3 regions of the Blautia sp. AM28-27 genome follow, and region 3 is predicted to be linked to each of the others. Evidence: predicted binding sites of a transcription regulator. Region 3 holds the regulator's gene; each other region holds the start of a gene.
What was found. The regulator NrdR, encoded in region 3, represses ribonucleotide reductase genes. The targets are predictions, from matches to a motif close to CACAANATNTTGTG.
Positions count from the first base shown of each region.

Region 1: a site for NrdR is predicted at 916-929, ahead of nrdD (anaerobic ribonucleoside-triphosphate reductase). Genes of this name have one in related genera too.
Region 2: a site for NrdR is predicted at 1,832-1,845, ahead of DW743_RS01320 (ribonucleoside triphosphate reductase). Genes of this name have one in related genera too.

Region 1 is NZ_QUJK01000015.1:32,360-39,090, reverse strand. It holds gene dapF (diaminopimelate epimerase) at 1-779, shown strand, start outside; gene nrdD (anaerobic ribonucleoside-triphosphate reductase) at 951-3,086, shown strand; gene DW743_RS14535 (MATE family efflux transporter) at 3,184-4,551, opposite strand; gene DW743_RS18005 (hypothetical protein) at 4,737-4,886, shown strand; tRNA gene DW743_RS14530 (tRNA-Lys) at 5,097-5,169, shown strand; gene DW743_RS14525 (hypothetical protein) at 5,381-5,689, opposite strand; gene trmB (tRNA (guanosine(46)-N7)-methyltransferase TrmB) at 5,763-6,413, opposite strand.
Region 2 is NZ_QUJK01000001.1:279,030-285,760, forward strand. It holds gene DW743_RS01310 (tetratricopeptide repeat protein) at 1-457, shown strand, start outside; gene hflX (GTPase HflX) at 476-1,711, shown strand; gene DW743_RS01320 (ribonucleoside triphosphate reductase) at 1,959-4,370, shown strand; gene DW743_RS01325 (O-acetylhomoserine aminocarboxypropyltransferase/cysteine synthase family protein) at 4,529-5,806, shown strand; gene DW743_RS01330 (acyl-CoA thioesterase) at 5,848-6,330, shown strand; ZMP/ZTP riboswitch at 6,452-6,532, shown strand; gene DW743_RS01335 (IMP cyclohydrolase) at 6,611-6,731, shown strand, end outside.
Region 3 is NZ_QUJK01000001.1:507,366-514,096, forward strand. It holds gene DW743_RS02515 (GNAT family N-acetyltransferase) at 1-606, shown strand, start outside; gene DW743_RS02520 (acylphosphatase) at 634-939, shown strand; gene DW743_RS02525 (YlmC/YmxH family sporulation protein) at 940-1,191, opposite strand; gene nrdR (transcriptional regulator NrdR) at 1,334-1,786, shown strand; gene DW743_RS02535 (DUF3786 domain-containing protein) at 1,801-2,436, shown strand; gene DW743_RS02540 (citrate/2-methylcitrate synthase) at 2,567-3,925, shown strand; gene DW743_RS02545 (patatin-like phospholipase family protein) at 4,030-4,917, shown strand; gene DW743_RS02550 (YqeG family HAD IIIA-type phosphatase) at 4,992-5,516, shown strand; gene efp (elongation factor P) at 5,601-6,158, shown strand; gene DW743_RS02560 (DUF5688 family protein) at 6,427-6,731, shown strand, end outside.

The DNA of each region.
Region 1 (6,731 bases), on a different contig from region 3:
AGAGTCCGGGACGGCTGGCAAAAGCGGTAAGTGACCGCCATTTCGGCATCGGCGCGGACGGGCTGATTCTGATCGGGGCATCCAAAACAGCAGATTTTTCGATGGAAATGTACAACGCCGACGGCTCGAAGGGCGCGATGTGCGGCAACGGCATCCGCTGTGTGGGAAAATACGTGTACGAGCATGGGCTGACGAGAAAAACGACGCTGACTATCGAAACCGGCAGCGGAAACCGTGTGATTCATCTGCAGACGGGGGAGAATCCGAATGAGATCTGTCAGGTGACAGTGGAGATGGGAACGCCGGAATTCCGCGCCGCACAGATCCCCGTTGTTTCTCTGGGGGAATATGTGCTGGAGCATAAAATTACCGTGTGCGGGGAAAATTATACGATGACCTGCCTTTCGATGGGAAATCCGCATGCGGTGATTCCGGTGGAAGATGTGGAAAAAATATCCATTGCAAAGACCGGTTCCGCTTTTGAACACCTTTCCTGCTTCCCGGACCGTATCAATACAGAGTTTATCCAGACTTTAGATCAACACACAATAAAAATGAGAGTCTGGGAACGTGGGAGCGGTGAAACGCTGTCCTGCGGAACGGGAGCGTGTGCGGCAGCCGTCGCGGCGATGCTTTCCGGCTGTGTTTCGGAGGGAGAAACTGCCGTAGAACTGCGCGGCGGCAGGCTTTTCGTTACATGGGACCGGACGAAAAATAAGGTCCTTCTGACCGGCCCGGCCGAGACCGTTTTTGAAGGAACGCTTGCAGAACGAATTTGAAAAATGCAGATTTCTGTCTGCACGAAAGAGCAGTATGCAATATTCTGAAAATAAAAACTTACAGGAAATGCCTTTTCTTTTCAAAAGAAACATGCTACAATATGTGGTGCCCGCTACAAGAAAAGGGTGGGGGACACACAAGATATAGTGTTTGATTTGGAGGACACCACAATGGTTTATATTATCAAAAAGGACGGCACCAAAGAAGAATTCGACGCGCAGAAGATCGTCCGTGCCGTAAATAAATCCGCACAGAGAATCCTGTATACCTTCTCACAGCAGGAGATTGACTTTATCTGTAAGTTCGCAACCGAGCACGTATATTCCCTTGGAAAGACCGAAATTCCGATCAGCGATATGCACAATATCGTGGAGGGAGCACTCGAAAAAGTAAACCCGGCTGTGGCAAAAAGCTACCGCGATTACCGCAATTACAAAACTGATTTTATCCATATGATGGACGAGGTCTACACGAAGAGCCAGTCCATCCGCTACATCGGCGACAAGAGCAATGCCAACACCGACAGCGCCCTCGTTGCAACGAAGCGAAGCCTGATTTTCAACGAGCTGAACAAAGAGCTGTACCGCAAGTTCTTCATGAACCGCAACGAGCTGCAGGCCTGTAAGGACGGTTACATCTACATCCACGACCAGTCCGCACGTCTCGATACCATGAACTGCTGTCTGTTCGATGTCGGAAACGTTTTAAAAGGCGGTTTCGAGATGGGAAATGTCTGGTACAACGAGCCGAAGACACTCGACACCGCATTTGATGTCATGGGCGATATCGTCCTCAGCACCGCTGCACAGCAGTACGGCGGCTTTACCGTGCCGGAGGTGGACAAGATCCTTGCTCCGTACGCACAGAAGAGCTACGATTACTACGTAAAAGAGTTCCTGAAATATACCGACGCATCCTGGGAGGGTGCACAGGAGAAAGCCATCGAGTATGCGATCGACAAAGTAAGAAGAGAGTGCGATCAGGGATGGCAGGGAATTGAGTATAAACTGAACACTGTTGGATCTTCCCGCGGTGATTATCCGTTCGTTACCGTGACCCTCGGCCTTGGAACGAGCATGTTCGAGAAGATGATTTCCATCTCCCTTCTCGAGGTCCACAAAAACGGACAGGGCAAGAAAGGCCACAAAAAGCCGGTGCTCTTCCCGAAAATCGTCTTCTTATATGACAAGGCAATTCACGGAGAGGGCGGCATCGCAGAAGATGTCTTTGAGGCAGGACTTGACTGTTCCTCTAAAACCATGTATCCGGACTGGCTGTCGATGAGCGGCGAGGGCTACATCGCCGAGATGTACAAGAAATACAAGAGAGTCATCAGCCCGATGGGATGCCGTGCTTTCCTTAGCCCGTGGTACGAGCGCGGAGGCATGGAGCCGGCAGATGAGAACGACAAACCGGTCTTTGTCGGACGTTTCAACATCGGAGCCGTTTCCCTTCATCTTCCGATGATCCTGGCAAAATCCCGTTCCGAGAACCGCGATTTCCACGAAGTGCTTGATTTCTACCTCGAGATGATCCGCGATCTGCACAAACGGACCTACGATTACCTCGGCGAGATGCGTGCATCCACGAACCCGCTGGCTTACTGCGAGGGAGGTTTCTACGGCGGCCACTTAAAACCGTCCGACAAGATCCGCCCGCTGTTAAAGCCGATGACCGCATCGTTCGGTATCACGGCGCTGAACGAGCTGCAGGAGCTGTACAACGGAAAATCTCTTGTTGAGGACGGACAGTTCGCACTCGACACGCTGAAATATATCAACGACAAGGTTGCCGAGTTTAAGAAAGAGGACGGCATCCTCTATGCGATCTACGGCACACCGGCAGAATCCCTGTGCGGCCTGCAGATAGAGCAGTTCCGCAAACAGTACGGCATCGTCCGCAACGTTTCGGACCGCCCGTATGTGAGCAACAGTTTCCACTGCCACGTAACCGAGGACATCACCCCGATCCAGAAACAGGATCTCGAGGGACGTTTCTGGGAGCTCTGCAACGGCGGAAAAATCCAGTATGTGCGCTACCCGGTCGGCTACAACAAAGGTGCGATCAAGACCCTGATCGAGCGTGCAATGGAGCTCGGCTACTACGAGGGCGTCAACCTGTCCCTGGCTTACTGCGATGACTGCGGCCACCAGGAACTCGACATGGATGTCTGCCCGGTCTGCGGTTCCAAGAACCTGACAAAGATCGACCGTATGAACGGCTATCTTTCCTACAGCCGTGTCCATGGCGACACCCGTCTGAACGAGGCGAAGATGGCAGAAATTGCGGAAAGAAAATCGATGTAAAATCATTGCGATATTTGTAATACGATAAAAGAACGAAATCCCCTGCGGGAAATCCATTCGGTTTGGATTTTCCGCAGGGGATTTTATAGTTCGGTAATTATTCTTCGATATCGCGGGTGATGTTGCGTACCCAGACGTATTTTTTATAATGAAGATAAACCGCAGGCAGTTTCACGATCTCATCGAGGTTTACGATACAGTAGACAACCATGACCGGCAGCTTCAGCCAGAATGCGGCAAGAAAGCCAAGCGGTACAGAAAAGCACCACATAGCGCCGATGTTTCCCTGCATATCAAATTTCGCATCGCCTCCGGCACAGAAGATGCCGTCGAGAACGGTGGTGTTGACCGACTGTGCCATCAAGTTCAGACCGCAGAAGAGAAGCATGTACTGCAGATATTCTGCCGCGGTATCGGTAAGCGGAGCGAAGTGGACGATTGCAGGAGAGATCAACATCAGAAGACCGCCGGTCACAACGCCGATGGCAATTGCAAGATGCGTCAGGCGGCCGCCGTATTCGCGTGCTTTCTCGAGTTCATCTGCACCGAGCAGGTTTCCGATCAGAACACCGGCACCGCCGCTCACACCGCGGATCAGGCAGGAGAGGAGGCTCTTTGCAATCGAGGTAATCGAGTTTGCTGCAACAGCATCGCTTCCCATGTGGCCCATGATAACGGAGTACAGAACGTAGGCAATTCCCCAGACGAGGGAGGCCGCAAGCACGGGAAGCGTGTAGCGCCAGAAGTCTTCTGAAAGTATTTTCCCTGCGGAAGAGAAGAGGCGGTTCCAGAGAATCCGTACACGCTCCGGTTTCTTTGTCTCGAGATAAGCCCAGATCAGTTCCACAACGCGGGCAGCTACCGTTGCATAAGCTGCTCCGCGGATCCCAAGTGCCGGAGCACCGCAAAGACCGTAGATGAGGATGGCATTTAAAATGATGTTCAGTACAACCGCAGTGGAACTGATGCGGGAGCTGACTGCTGCATGACCGGTGTTTTTCAGCAGGATCAGATAGACCTGCGAAATACCGCAGAGTACGTAGGAGAGTGCAACAGCGCGTAAATACTGGCTTCCGCTTGCAACCAGGGCCGCATCATTTGTAAAGATGCGCATCAGTATTTCGGGACAGAAACCGGCAAGGATGGTAAACAGGCCGGAGAACAGCAGGTTGGTGCGAAGTGCGATCGGAATCACTTTTTCGATCGAAGCGGCATCCTGTTTCCCCCAGTACTGCGCTGCCATAATACCGGCGCCCGCCGCGATGCCTGAGATAAAAAGGCTCAAAACAAACTGCACCTGCCCGGCCAGCGAAACCGCCGACAGCGAGGTCTGGTCAATCCATCCCAGCATGATTGCGTCCGTCGCGCTGACGAGAGCCAGCATAAAGTTCTGAATCGCAATCGGGAGGACGAGGAGCTTTAATTTCTGGTAAAACTCATCCTTGAAATTCATTCGTGTTTTCATAAAATTCCCCCAAAATAGTAAGTGATATTAGATGGTATTCTGCTGTATTATAACGGAAAGAAAATGGGAAAACAATGGCTAAAACAAGCTATTTTCTGGTCATTTTTGACATTCCCTGTATAATATAGAAGAAAAAGAACTTTTCCGGTGCCCGTGTCCGGTACGCCGGAAAGCGGAGAAGAAGTTTGATCAGAAAATCAGGTTTCCTTCAGCAGAAACTCCAGGATTTCTGCTATCAGAATAAATATGCCGGCAGCGGCTGTCTTTATAAAATCCAGAAATCCATGCAGGAGCTGGAGAAGCTTTTGAAAAAGAAAGATAAGAAACGGAAGTAGGTTCGGCTGCCATTGGAGCCGTCATCGAAACAAACGGAAATATACGAAAAAATTGTGAAATTTAATAGAATTATAAGACCTGTTTTCGCTGTTTTTAACAAAAGTAAAGAAACAGTGAAAAAAAGGTTGCTTTTTTCGGCAGAATCCTTTATAATCTTATTTGTGTTCAGCGAGTGGATCATCCAATGAAACACAGAAAAACAAAAGTAAGCGCCTTTAGCTCAGTTGGTAGAGCAGTAGACTCTTAATCTATTTGTCCAGGGTTCGAGTCCCTGAAGGCGCATCGAAAGCACTGTTTTTGCAGACCTGAGAGCTGCGGGGACGGTGTTTTTCTTGTTTTACGCACAAAAAAACGACAGCGGAGAGATCTTAAAAAAATAGATCTTTTCACTGTCGGTTTTGCATTCCAAGTAAAAAATGTCAATAGTTCTTCAGCTCGCTCGCCGAATCAATAATAGTCTGGCAGCCCGGCTGAACATTTTTCAGAATCGTAATCATCTGGTCTTCCGGAACAGAAATGCATCCGCCGGGAAATTCCAGGCTTTCGGCGTTGTCTTCGTCGTGACGAACTGATTGTAGTATCTGGAATTTACATCATCGACCCAGTAATACGTATCATCCACCTGGGTATAGGAAAGTTCCGTTCCGGGATTCGGGAGAATGCCGAAGGCATACGTAAAGCTGAACTGTCCGCGCGGTGTTTTGCGGTTCCATTCGGTAGTTTCGCCTACACCGCCGTATCCGACATAGCTGCTTGTACAAAGATCCTCGTTCCAGGTGCCGTCCGCATCTTTCGTTACCATGGCCACTGTCGCACTGGTGCCGCCAGAACTTTTCTTTTCGTTTTCAAATCCCCCTTACATGCAGAAATGTTTTTTACAGAAACCGTGCCTCCATCTTACAGATCGGGTTTCCGATTGAGGAAAACTTCTCCTCATATTCCGTCATTACATTTCCTTCTGAGAGAACCACATCGTGGTGCAGATCGTATGTGAATGCAGTGAGTTCCCATCCCTCTGCATTTTTCATCTCTTCAAGAGAGTAGTCAAACAGATCTTTATTATCGGTTTTGAATTCCAGTGTTCCGTCCTTCTTTAAAATCTTCTCGTACCGTGCAAGAAACTCATGCGACGTCAGTCTCCGTTTCGCATGGCGGTCTTTCGGCCACGGATCGGAGAAGTTGAGGTAAATGCGGTCTACCTCGCCCTCAGCAAACACTTCCGGAAGCTGGCGTGCATCCATGCGGATAAAGAACAGGTTTTTGATTTCCGTCTCCAGTTTTTCCCGTTTCTGTACTGCGCGGAGCAGCACGCTGTCGTACATTTCAATGCCGACGTAGTTGATTTCCGGATGCAGAACCGCCATATCCATCAAAAAGCGGCCCTTTCCCATACCGACCTCAATATGAATCGGATTTTCATTTCCAAAAATTTCAGCCCACCGTCCCCGGCAGCTCTCCGGCTCCTGCACAACGAACGGACAGGAAGCAATCACATCTTTTGATCCTCTGATATTTCTAAGGCGCATATGCGTAAAATTCCTTTCTTAAGTGATAAATATTAGAATAAAAGCCAATCATATCCAGTATATCATAGCTCCCGAAAAAGCAAAACAGAAAAATCCCGTTTTCAAATTTTCAAAGTTTTCAAAATACTGTATACAATATCAACCTGCACATGGCATTTCTTATCAGCAATATGACAATCGGATTGGATCCATATCGAAATCATATGAGGGACCATCTTTTGGCTATTGAGATTGGAAGAAAAAATATGACCCATTGTCTATTTTTAATTAAAAAGTCGATCGAAATCCCACTTTTTTTTACGATTTCAATATGTCAAC
Region 2 (6,731 bases), 230 kb from region 3:
GAAAACGACCGAGGATTATTATAACATCGGCTGCGCATACTACTATCTGGAGGAGCAGGACGAGGCGGTCAAAGCGTTCTCGAAGGCAATGAAGGACGGCAGCAGCGCGGCGATGGAAATGCTCGGCGAGGTTTACCTTTCCAATGGTCAGAACGACGAGGCGAAAGCACTGTTTTCTTCGTATCTTTCGACAGATGGCTTTGCGGCGGCAGCAAACAACGGGCTGGCGCTCTGCGCACTTGCGGAAAACGACACGGACAGTGCACTCTCGTATATCGAGGAAGGACTCAAAACGGCAGAGGATTCCGACCGGGAAAATCTGCTGTTCAACCAGATTGTATCCTATGAAAAACGGGCGGATTTTGATACCGCGAAGTCGCTGATGGCGGATTTTCTGGCAGCATACCCGGAAAACACCGCGGCGCAGCGGGAAAATACGTTTCTCCAGAACCGATAACAGACGGAGGAAGTTGGATTGTTTGATTTAAGAGAAGAACAGGAGCGCGTGATTCTGGTCGGCGTACAGGAAAACGGCGGCGCAAACGCAGAAGAATCGCTCGACGAGCTGGCGGAACTGGCCAGCACCGCCGGTGCGAAGGTGGAGGGCCGCCTGGTGCAGGTGCGAGAGGCCATTCATCCGGGAACGTACATCGGAAAAGGAAAATTAGAGGAATTGAAAATTCTGGTGCGCGCCTGCGATGCGACGGGCATCATCTGCGACGATGAGCTCTCCTCGATCCAGTTAAAAGGGCTGGAGGAAGCACTGGAATGCAAGATCATGGACCGTACGCTTTTGATCCTGGATATCTTTGCGGCGCGCGCCGTGAGCAGCGAGGGTAAAATCCAGGTTGAGCTGGCCCAGTTAAAGTACCGTGCGTCCCGACTTTCCGGCCTTGGCACATCGCTTTCCCGTCTCGGCGGCGGAATCGGTACGAGAGGACCGGGAGAGAAAAAGCTGGAAACCGACCGGCGCCTGATCCGCACGCGTATTACGCAGTTAAAACGTGAGCTTGAGGAAGTACGCCAGCACAGAGAGCTCCTTCGTGAAGGCAGAAAACGTTCCAAAATCCCGGTAGCGGCGCTCGTAGGCTATACGTCAGCGGGAAAGAGCAGTCTTTTAAATGCACTGACAGGATCGGAAATTCTGGCAGATGCAATGCTGTTTTCCACGCTGGATACGACGACGCGGTCACTGACCCTTCCGGATGGACAGGAAATCCTGCTGACCGATACGGTTGGATTTATCAATAAGCTGCCACATCATCTGATCGATGCATTCCGCAGTACGCTGGAGGAAGCACGGTATGCCGACTATATTCTCCACGTTGTGGATACGTCAAATCCGCAGATGGAGCTGCAGATGCAGGTCGTGTACGATACGCTGCGGGAACTGAAAGTTGAGGACAAAAAGATCGTCACCCTGCTGAACAAGCAGGATAAGCTTCTCGCCCCGATGGTTGTAAAAGATTTCCGGGCAGACGCGAGCCTTGCGGTCTCTGCCAAAACAGGACAGGGACTCGAAGACCTCAAAAATTTACTCTCCTCGTGGATGATGGAGGGAAAAATCTATATCGAGCGCCTCTATCCGTACGATAAGGCGGGAACGATTTCACTGATCCGCGGATACGGAATTCTGCTCGAAGAAGAATATCTGCCGGAAGGCATCCGCGTAAAAGCCTATGTACCGAAGGATATCTATCCGAGGGTATAGAGGTATGGCAAGCGGGCTTAAAAACGGCAGTACATCCCTTTAAGCGCCGTACAGCGCCGAAAAATGGAAGGGACAGAATACAAGTAAAAGTACCATATCTAGTGATGTTAGAAAATTTCACACTAGATATGGTACTTTTTACTATTGACGGGAGGAACATGCTCTGCTATCATATGGTTCAGACACTGCAAAGAGTGGAACCTTAAAAAGGCCTTGCAGAAACGGTTGAATTAACAGGAGGGATTCCATGTTTCAGGTAGAAAAGAGAGACGGAACGATTGCAGAGTTCCAGATGAAAAAGATTACCGATGCGATTGGAAAAGCATTCGGCGCAAAAGATATGCAGTTCAGCGATGACATGCTTCAGATGCTGGCACTGCGCGTAACAGCGGACTTTCAGTCCAAGATCAAAGACGGAAAAATTTCAGTGGAGGCAATTCAGGACAGCGTGGAGAACGTGCTGATCCAGTGCGGCTACGCAGAAGTGGCAAAAGCTTACATTCTGTACCGCAAGCAGAGGGAAAAAATCCGCAACATGAAATCGACGATCGTAGACTACAAAGAGATCGTGGACAGCTACGTAAAAGTAGAGGACTGGCGTGTCAAAGAGAATTCGACCGTAACGTATTCTGTCGGCGGTCTGATCTTAAGCAATTCCGGCGCGATCACAGCCAACTACTGGTTATCAGAGATTTATGATGACGAGATCGCCGAGGCACACCGCAACGCGGATATTCACATCCACGACCTGTCGATGCTGACCGGCTACTGTGCAGGATGGTCGTTAAAACAGCTCATCAAAGAAGGACTTGGCGGCATCAACGGAAAGATTACTTCTTCTCCGGCAAGACATCTTTCGGTTCTGTGCAACCAGATGGTCAACTTCCTCGGCATTATGCAGAACGAGTGGGCAGGTGCGCAGGCATTTTCTTCATTTGATACGTATCTGGCGCCGTTCGTCAAAGTGGACAACTTAAGCTACGGCGAAGTGAAGAAGTGCATCGAGGCGTTTATCTACGGCGTCAACACACCGAGCCGCTGGGGAAGCCAGGCACCGTTCTCCAACATCACACTCGACTGGACCGTACCGGATGACCTCGCGGAGCTTCCGGCGATCGTCGGCGGCAAGGAGATGGACTTCAAGTACAAAGACTGTAAAAAAGAGATGGATATGGTCAACAAAGCGTTCATCGAGACGATGATCGAGGGAGATGCCAACGGAAGAGGCTTCCAGTACCCGATCCCGACCTACTCCATCACATCCGATTTTGACTGGTCCGATACGGAGAATAACCGTCTGCTGTTCGAAATGACTGCAAAATACGGTACCCCGTACTTCTCCAACTACATCAACAGCGATATGAAACCAAGCGACGTGCGCTCCATGTGCTGCCGTCTCCGCCTGGATCTGCGTGAGCTTCGAAAGAAAACCGGCGGATTCTTCGGTTCCGGCGAGAGCACCGGATCGGTCGGCGTTGTCACTATCAATATGCCGCGTATCGCATATCAGTCCAAAGATGAGAAAGAGTTCTACCGCCGTCTCGATCATATGATGGATATTGCCGCACGTTCGTTAAAGACGAAACGTGAGGTCATTACCCGCCTCCTGGACGAGGGACTGTATCCATATACGAAACGGTACCTTGGAACGTTTGAGAACCACTTCTCAACCATCGGTCTGATCGGTATGAACGAGGCCGGCTTAAATGCCGCATGGCTCGGAAAGGGTCTGGAGGATCCGAAGACACAGCAGTTTACGAAAGAAGTTCTGAACCATATGAGAGAGCGTCTTTCTGATTACCAGGAGGAGTACGGCGATCTGTACAACCTTGAGGCAACTCCGGCGGAGTCGACCGCATACCGTCTGGCAAAACACGACCGTGCAAAATGGCCGGATATCAAGACCGCAGGCCATGAGGGAGATACCCCGTACTACACCAACAGCTCCCATCTGCCGGTGGACTATACCGAGGATATTTTCTCTGCGCTTGATATTCAGGATGATCTGCAGACGCTGTACACCTCGGGAACTGTCTTCCATGCGTTCCTTGGCGAAAAACTGCCGGATTGGAAAGCAGCAGCTTCCCTTGTGCGGAAGATTGCAGAGAACTACAAACTGCCGTACTACACGCTGTCCCCGACGTATTCTGTTTGTGCGAACGACGGCTATCTCGCCGGCGAGCACTTTACATGTCCGATCTGCGGAAAAGAGGCAGAGGTTTACAGCCGTATCACGGGATATTACCGTCCGGTCAAGAACTGGAACGACGGAAAACGCCAGGAGTACAAGAACAGAACTGTATATGATATCATCCACTCCAAATCGCCGGAGCAGAAAATGAAATCGTACGGTGCAGCAGAGAAACTGGCAGAGCAGGCCGCTGGAAAAGAAGAGCCGAAAGCCGCTGCAGCAGCAGATAAAATCGAGGAAGACGGCATGTACCTGTTCACGACAAGCACCTGCCCGAACTGCAAAATGGCAAAAGAAATGCTCGCCGAGGAGCAGTATGAGGTGATCGACGCAGAGCGTCACCCGGATCTTGCCGCACAGTACGGCATCATGCAGGCACCGACTCTTCTCGTTGTGGAGGACGGCCAGGCGCAGAAGATTGTGAATGCTTCCAATATCCAGAAATATGTGGATGAATATCTCTCCTAAATCTGTGCGCATATAGTTGCAGGAAAGAACAAACAGAGTTATAATAGGAAAAAGCGATACCCTCGCCCGGGCATCCCGGGTGGGGGTATTATTATGGCGCTGAGCACAGCAGAAATCGGCCCGGTGGACCGGTTTCACTTACAGAAGGGAGAAAAATTATGGGATACAGCCAGGACACAATCTGTGTACAGGGAGGATGGCAGCCGAAAAACGGTGAGCCGCGTGTACTTCCGATTTACCAGAGCACAACATTCAAATATGCAACCAGCGAGGAAATGGGAAAACTGTTCGATCTGGAGGAGGAGGGATATTTCTATTCCCGTCTGCAGAACCCGACGAACGACGTCGTAGCACAGAAAATCTGCGATCTGGAGGGCGGCGTGGCAGCCATGCTCACATCTTCCGGCCAGGCGGCAACGATGCTTGCTGTTACCAACATCTGTGAGGCAGGCGACCACGTTGTCTGCGCGGCAAAGGTTTACGGAGGAACCTCCAACCTGCTCGCCGTTACCTTAAAACGATTCGGCATCGAGACTACCCTCGTGGACCAGGATGCGCCGGCAGAGGAGCTGGAAAAAGCATTCCAGCCGAACACCAAAGCTGTCTTTGCCGAGACGATTTCCAACCCGGCAGGTGTTGTACTTGACATTGACAAGTTTGTTAAACTTGCACATGAGCACGGCGTTCCGATGATCTGCGACAACACCTTTGCAACCCCGATCAACTGCCGTCCGTTCGAGTTCGGTGTAGATATTGTCACCCATTCCACCACAAAATACATGGACGGCCATGCAATGGCGCTCGGCGGAGCGATTGTCGATTCCGGAAACTTCGACTGGGATGCGCATGCAGACAAATTCCCGGGCCTTACCACACCGGACGAATCGTACCACGGCGTGATTTATACGCAGAAATTCGGTAAAAAAGCGTATATCACAAAAGCAACCGCACAGCTGATGCGTGATATGGGAGCGTGCCAGTCCCCGCAGAATGCATTCCTGACGAATGTCGGTCTGGAGACCCTGCACCTGCGCGTGGAGCGTCACTGCAGAAATGCCGAGAAAGTGGCAGAGTTCCTGAAAAACCACCCGAAGGTAGCATGGGTTGAGTACGCAGGCCTTGCAGACAGCAAATACCATGCGCTGGCAGAAAAATACATGCCGAACGGAACCTGCGGCGTTCTCTGCTTCGGACCAAAGGGCGGAAGAGACGGCGCGATGCGCTTCACGAACGGCCTGAAAATGGTAGCAATTGTAACACACGTTGCCGATGCAAGAAGCTGCGTTCTGCACCCGGCAAGCCATACCCATCGCCAGCTGAACGATCAGCAGCTCATCGAAGCCGGTGTTCTGCCGGATCTGATCCGTCTGTCAGTCGGCATCGAGGATGTGAACGATATCATTGCAGACCTTGATCAGGCGCTTGCGAACGTATAAAGATACAAAAAACAGGATGTGAAAAGGAGCGTATTGGTAAAATGGAAGAAATGGCAAAGAAACGCGTAAAAGATTCTGAGACAGAGCAGTCGTATCTTCTGATGCACCGCCATATCAACGGCTATGGCCGTCTGTTCGGCGGCCAGCTGGTCGCGTGGATCGATGAGCTTGCCGGTCTGGTGGGACGCCGCCACTGCGGCCACGAAATCACCACCGCGTGCATCGACAATCTGAACTTCAAGCATCCTGCTTTTCTGAACGACACCGTCGTACTGGTCGGAAGAGTGACGTATGTCGGACGCACCTCAATGGAGGTGCGCGTCGACACGTACGTGGAAGAGCTTGCGACCGGCATTCGGAAAATGATCAACCGTGCCTACGTGGTGATGGTGGCCATCGACGAGAACGGCCGCGCACTTCCCGTCCCGGGCCTGATTCTGGAATCCCCGGAGCAGGAGGCCGAGTGGGAGGGCGGAAAACGCCGCTATGAACTGCGAAAAGAGCGTCACAGAGAGGGGTTCTAAGTTGACGTTCACCCGCACATTTGCAGAATCCACCGGAGCTGTCTTCGTGCATTCTGAAAATTTTATTTTAAGAAAATCCCGCCGTGTCCCTTGACAGGCGGGATTTTCCATGTTAAGGTAAAGGCAGTTATACGACTGACGGAAGTGGAAATGACCACAGGGAGTATAGCGTGAGAAGAGGCCGACCGTCTGGGCAGAAGAATGCTTGGGGGAGTGGGTCTGTTTTTTTATCCAAAAACAGAAAATCCCATTCCAGCCACCTTGAAAAGGAGATCAGAAGATGAAAAAAGTATCACTGGAACAGGAATTAAAAGGAAATGCATATCCAGGAAGAGGAATTGTGATCGGCAGATCCAAAGACGGCACAAAAGCCGTTGCCGGATACTTTATTATGGGCAGAA
Region 3 (6,731 bases):
TACGTGGTAAGAGAGGATGTGAAAGCCTGCCTGAAAACATTCGGCGAGCAGGCAATTGCAATCTGGAAAAACGGTGAGCGGATCGGATATCTGGCACTTTGCGGCGGAAACCAGGTTGTGGAAGCAGAAGTGTTGGAGGAACAGGATTTCGTTCCTGCACTTGCCGCTTATTTAAAAGAAAATGCGCTTGACTCTCTTTTCATTTCCATTCCGGTGTATGAGACCGGAAAAGCAGCAGCGTTATCGGAAGTCTGCGAGAGTTTCACAAAAGAGCGCTGCGGTTCCGCGATGTACCGCATTTTTGAGTTTGCGGACGTTATCGAGGCAATGCTGACCATGAAAGCAGAGACGATGGGCATCAGCGATGGAACGTGGTCTGCTGTACTGGAGGGGCAGCCGGTGACCGTGACGGTAAAAGATGGAACTGTGACCGTGACAGGGGAAGCCCATCCGGGGGCAGATGTACTCAACCGGGAGCAGGCGCAGGAACTGCTTCTTTCACCGCTGGCAAGTAAGGGAAGCAAGGTTCCATCTGAAATCTGGAAGAACATTCCATCCGACTGGTTCCCGCTTCCGCTGTACTGTGCGACGGCAGACGAATTTTAGGCAATGACTGTTGGGAGGCAGAGAAATATGAACGAGACAGAGAAACGAGACAGAAGAGACGAAAAAGAAGAAATCCGGTACCATGTGATTTTCTACGGCCAGGTGCAGGGCGTGGGGTTCCGTTACCGGGCGTATTATGCTGCCTACCAGCTCGGACTGACCGGCTGGGTGAGAAACTGCTGGGATGAGACGGTGGAGATGGAGGTGCAGGGTGATGAGGAGACGATCACGGAGATGATCAAAAGGATCCGCACCTCCAGCTACATCGAAATCACGGATGCAAAATGGACGAAGATTCCGCTGGAATCGGAATTCGGTTTTCATATCCGTTGATCAGGGCTGCCTTTTCTCTTTTTCCGGAATTTCGACGAGAATGATATCGTTGCCGATCTGGCAGATGCGGTCCCATGGGATCACAAAATCCTCGCCGTGGCAGAAAAAGCCGCAGAATTTCACAGGACCCGGAAGAACGAGTCCGGTAAGATGTCCCGTTTTTGGATTGAATTCCACATCAATCGGACAGCCGAGCGTTTTGCAGGTGCAGATATTGATAACTTCTTTCTGGCGGAGATCTACAACGCGCATGCGGTGCTCCTTTTTACAGATTCCTATGGAAAAACATATGCGAAAATGTTGCTGCAGTTGACTTGAATTTCACGGAAAAATGCGTATACTGTAAAAGTAGAAAACTTTCCGAAATACTTATTTAGAAACGAGGACGAAAGATATGAGATGTCCATTTTGTAATCAGGATAATACCCGGGTTGTGGATTCACGCCCGATTGAAGACAGCAATGCGATCCGCCGCCGCCGGATGTGCGATGTCTGCGGCAGACGCTTTACGACATACGAAAAAGTGGAGACGATCCCTTTGATCGTCATCAAAAAAGATATGAACCGCGAGCAGTATGACCGCTCGAAAATCGAGACCGGTATCCTGCGCGCCTGCCACAAACGGCCGGTGTCCGCCGAGAAGATCAACGAGATGGTCAACAAGGTGGAGACGGAGCTTTTCAACGGCGAGGAACGCGAGATTCCAAGCTCTGTGATCGGAGAGAAGGTCATGCATTACTTAAAAGACCTGGATCAGGTGGCGTACGTCCGCTTTGCGTCGATTTACCGTGAGTTCAAGGACGTCAACACGTTCATGGACGAGCTGAAAAAGATGCTCGACAAATAGCGGGAGGCAAAAAAATGGAAGTGTCGAACTATATTAAAATGCGTGATCAGATGCAGGAACGTTTTCTGACATACGATCAGAAGGAGATCGAAGGAAAGTATGGCTTTGCGTTTGATGACGATTATTTCTATGTGCCGTATCTTTTTGAAGAATGGAGAGTGAACCGCCATACCGGCGTTGTAGAGGGATCAAAAGACCATTTTCTTCATGTACATCAGGGCAGTTTCAATGAGACGCTGACGATTTTCGACCTGCTCTGCTGCGGAAAGAAGGAGATTGTGCTCGCCGGCACGTATGCGCGTACCAATTCCTTAAAGGGAACGATCAAAGGCCGCACGATTGCGTCCGGCGTTCACGACAGCCGCGCCGCACGGTATGACGGGCATGTGGAACAGCTGAAAAAAGCATGCGTTTCCCTTGGCGGAAAACCATATTTCCCGGGAGACGCTGCTTTTGTTTTTCATGTCTTTCCGTTTCTGCCGCTCGTCTTCCAGTTCTGGGAGTCCGATGAGGAATTCCCGCCGGTGCTGAAGTTTATGTGGGATGAAAACGTCCTCGATTATCTGCGGTTTGAGACGCTGTATTACGTGATGGGAGATTTCCTGGACGCACTGGATCAAGCCTTCGATGCATGTAAAACAGAAGCCTGATACCTTTTGTGAGACAAAATCTTACGAAAATTTTTCGAATGTTTATAAAAATTTCAGTATACGAATCCCCTGGTTTAATGCTATAATGAGCGAAAGTGAGTAAAAAAAGAGAAGAGAAAGGGGAATGCATATGGCTTTTAGCATGAAAGTAACACCGGAAATAGAGGAACTGACAAACATCTGTCTGGATAACTCCAAAATGGATGTTTCGCTGTATGGGCAATACGATGTAAAACGCGGACTGCGCGATATCAACGGCGTTGGCGTCCTTGCGGGACTGACACAGATTTCAAACGTTGTGTCTTCGGATATCATTGACGGCGTCAAAACGCCGTGTGACGGACGTCTGTACTACCGCGGCATCAACGTGGAAAAACTGACCCAGGGCTTTTTAAGTGAAAACCGTATGGGATTCGAAGAAGTTGCGTATCTGCTCTTATTTGGAAATCTGCCGAATGAAGAGCAGCTCAATCATTTTAAGACAATCTTAAAACAGCAGCAGTCCCTGCCGAAGAACTTTGTGCGTGACGTTGTTATGAAAGCGCCGACCAAGGACATGATGAACACTCTGTCCCGAAGCGTTCTGACCCTGTACGCGTACGACAACCACGCAGATGATACCTCCCTTCCGAATGTGCTTCGCCAGTGCATTAACCTGATTTCTGTTTTCCCGATGCTGTCCGTCTATGGCTATCAGGCGTACAACCATTATATCAAGGGAAAAAGTTTATATATCCACAACCCGTCGAAGAAGCTTTCGACTGCAGAAAATATTCTTCTGATGCTCCGACCGGATCAGAAGTACACTCCGCTGGAGGCGAAGATCCTCGATCTTGCCCTCGTTCTCCACATGGAGCACGGCGGCGGTAACAACTCGACCTTTACAACACATGTTGTTTCTTCTTCCGGAACCGATACGTACTCCGCAATTGCAGCGGCGCTCGGCTCCTTAAAGGGACCGAAGCACGGCGGTGCAAACATCAAGGTTGTGCGGATGTTCGACGATATGAAGTCACACGTCAAAGACTGGACGGATGAGGAAGAAGTATCGAATTACTTAAGAAAGCTGCTGCACAAAGAGGCGTTCGACCAGAAAGGTCTGATTTACGGTATGGGCCATGCGGTTTACTCCATTTCCGACCCGCGTGCGCGCATCTTTAAGAGCTTCGTTGAGCAGCTGGCAAAAGAAAAACACAGAGAGAAAGATTACCGGCTGTACGCTATGGTCGAGGAACTGGCTCCGAAGATCATCGGCGAGGAGCGCCATATTTACAAAGGTGTATCCGCAAACGTCGACTTCTACAGCGGCTTCGTTTACAGCATGCTGGATCTTCCGCTGGAGCTCTACACCCCGATGTTCGCCTGCGCGCGTATCGTCGGCTGGAGTGCACACCGGATGGAGGAACTGATCAACACCGACAAGATCATCCGCCCGGCGTACAAGAGTGTCAAAGATGAAGTGGACTATGTTCCGCTGGAAAACAGATAAAACAGGCAGAAGGGCCGGAGCGTGTCGGGATTTTCCGATCTGCTCCGGCATTGCTCTGTGCAGGAAGTAATGTGTCATTGTGAAAAATAGGAGAGTGCAGGAGAATGAATGAGACAAAAAATTACAGCATAACAAAATCCGGAGCAGTCATACTGGAAGGAGGGGCCAATCGCGGCGTCTTTACAGCAGGAGCGCTGGACTTTCTGATGGAGCAGGAGTATTATATCCCTCATGTGATTGGCGTTTCCGCCGGAGCCTGCAATGCGCTGGACTATGTATCGCGCCAGATTGGCAGAACGAGGGACTGTATGATTGTCACGGATGAGAAAAACCGCTACGTCAATAAGAATATCAAGACAATCGTTGAGAAAAAAGCACTGCTCGACATGGATATGGTGTTCGAACGGTATCCGTATGAGGTTTTTCCATTTGATTTTGATACGTATTTTGCATCGACGCAGACGTGTGAGCTGGTTGTGACAAACTGTGAGACGGGACGCGCGGAATATCTGGATGACCGTGAAAATAAAGAACGTCTGCTTGCAATTGGCCGTGCATCATCGAGCATGCCGATCGCCTGCCCGATGGTGGAGATCGACGGAAACGAGTACGTCGACGGCGGTGTTGCCGATTCGATCCCGATTATCCGTTCCTTAAAGACGGGACACCGAAAAAATGTCATTATTCTGACACGGAATTTCGGTTACCGCAAAAAAGAGGGAACGAGAGGCTGGGAGCTGTATGTGGCGGCATTCCGCAAATACCCGAATCTCGTGCGTGCGCTTGTAAACCGCGCGAAACATTATAACCAGGTGCTCGAATGCATCGAAAAATGGGAAGAAGAAGGCTCCGTCTTTGTGATCCGCCCGGAGATACCGGCGGTATCGCGTCTCGAAAAGGACGAGGAGAAGCTGCGGGAATTTTACCAGCACGGCTATGACCAGATGAAAGCAAATTTTGAGGCTCTGCAGGAGTTTCTGAAAGAAGAATAAAGTTACTGTATAAACGAAAAGAGGATTGGAGAAAGAAGATGAGTGGAAAAAACCAGAAGAACCGGGGAACTATACTGATGCGGATGTTTTACCCGGACCGGAGAGAAAAAAGTGCCTATACGATCGATTACGCGGATCTGTACCGGAAAGGATACCGGGGCGTGATTTTTGATATCGATAATACGCTTGTTCCGCACGGTGCGCCGGCGACGAAGGAGGCGGCTGCGTTCTTTGCGTCTCTTCGGGAGACTGGTTTTTCCACCTGTCTGCTTTCCAACAATCAGAAACCGCGTGTGGCTCCGTTTGCCGATGCGGTCGGTTCTATCTATATCGAAAATGCGCACAAGCCATCGGTGAAAAACTACCAGGAGGCATGCCGGAGAATGGGGATTAAAGAGGAGCAGGCGGTCTTTGTCGGGGATCAGCTTTTCACCGATGTGTACGGTGCAAAACGGACCGGACTTTACAATATTCTGACCGAGCCGATCAATCCGAAAGAGGAAATTCAGATCGTTCTGAAACGGTATCTGGAGCACATTGTACTGTTCTTTTATGAGCGTGATCTGGCCCGCGGCAGGATTACGAAAAAAAACAGTTGAAAAATCGGGAAAAATATTATATTATAAGATAAGCCTATGGTGCGCATTTGGCGCATCGTACTATGTTAAGGAGGAAAAATCAGAATGATTTCAGCAGGAGATTTTAGAAACGGCGTTACCCTCGAGATCGATGGTCAGGTCGTTCAGATTCTTGAATTTCAGCATGTAAAACCTGGTAAAGGAGCTGCATTCGTAAGAACAAAATTAAAAAATGTCATCAACGGTGGTGTGGTAGAGCGTACCTTCCGTCCGACTGAGAAATTCCCGCAGGCTCGTATCGAGCGTGTAGACATGCAGTATCTGTACAGCGATGGTGATTTATTCTACTTCATGAACGTAGAAAACTATGAGCAGATCGCTCTGAACGAAGAGACCATCGGAGATGCTCTGAAATTTGTAAAAGAAAACGAAATGGTTAAAGTATGTTCCTACAACGGAAATGTATTCGCAATCGAACCGCCTCTGTTTGTAGAGCTTGAGATCACCGAGACTGAGCCAGGCTTCAAGGGAGATACCGCACAGGGTGCTTCCAAACCGGCTACCGTTGAGACTGGTGCTACCGTAAGCGTTCCGCTGTTCGTAAACCAGGGAGACAAAATCAAAATTGATACCAGAACAGGTGAATATCTGTCCCGTGTATAAGTAAGACTGTTCCCGCCGTTGTCCGTCACAACTTTCTTTGTGGCGGACACGGTTTTCTAAATAAATAGAATATTCGTCTGAAAAATGGCTGATAAAGGCTGTCGGAAGCAGCCCGGGCCCGTTTTTCTCATCGTTCGAAGTTCCGCGAACCAACGAATCTCTGGCATATACAGATCTGTACAGAGGTTTTTAAGTTGTGTTTTCCGGAGCTTTTTTGTTCCGTAAAGCAAAAATACAAAAGGCAATCAAACAGGAAAGGTGGGAAAAAATGGACTATCAGATGTTCAAAGAGCAGCTTGCCGCGCTGCTGAAAAGAAAAGCCGGCGATGATTTTGAGGTGAAGGTAGAATCGGTGCAGAAGCTGAACGGTATCGAAAAAGAGGCGTTTGTCATCAGCAGAAAGAAGGACTGGATTGCACCGACGATCTACGTGGAGCTTCTGTATGAATGCTGTCTGCAGGGCGTGCCGCTTTCTCAGATTGCAGAAAAGGTACTGGAGCAGTACCGGAAAGTGGAAGCGGAGGCGAGAAGACCGGAGAAAGCTGCCTTTTTTACCAACTGGAAAAATGCTGC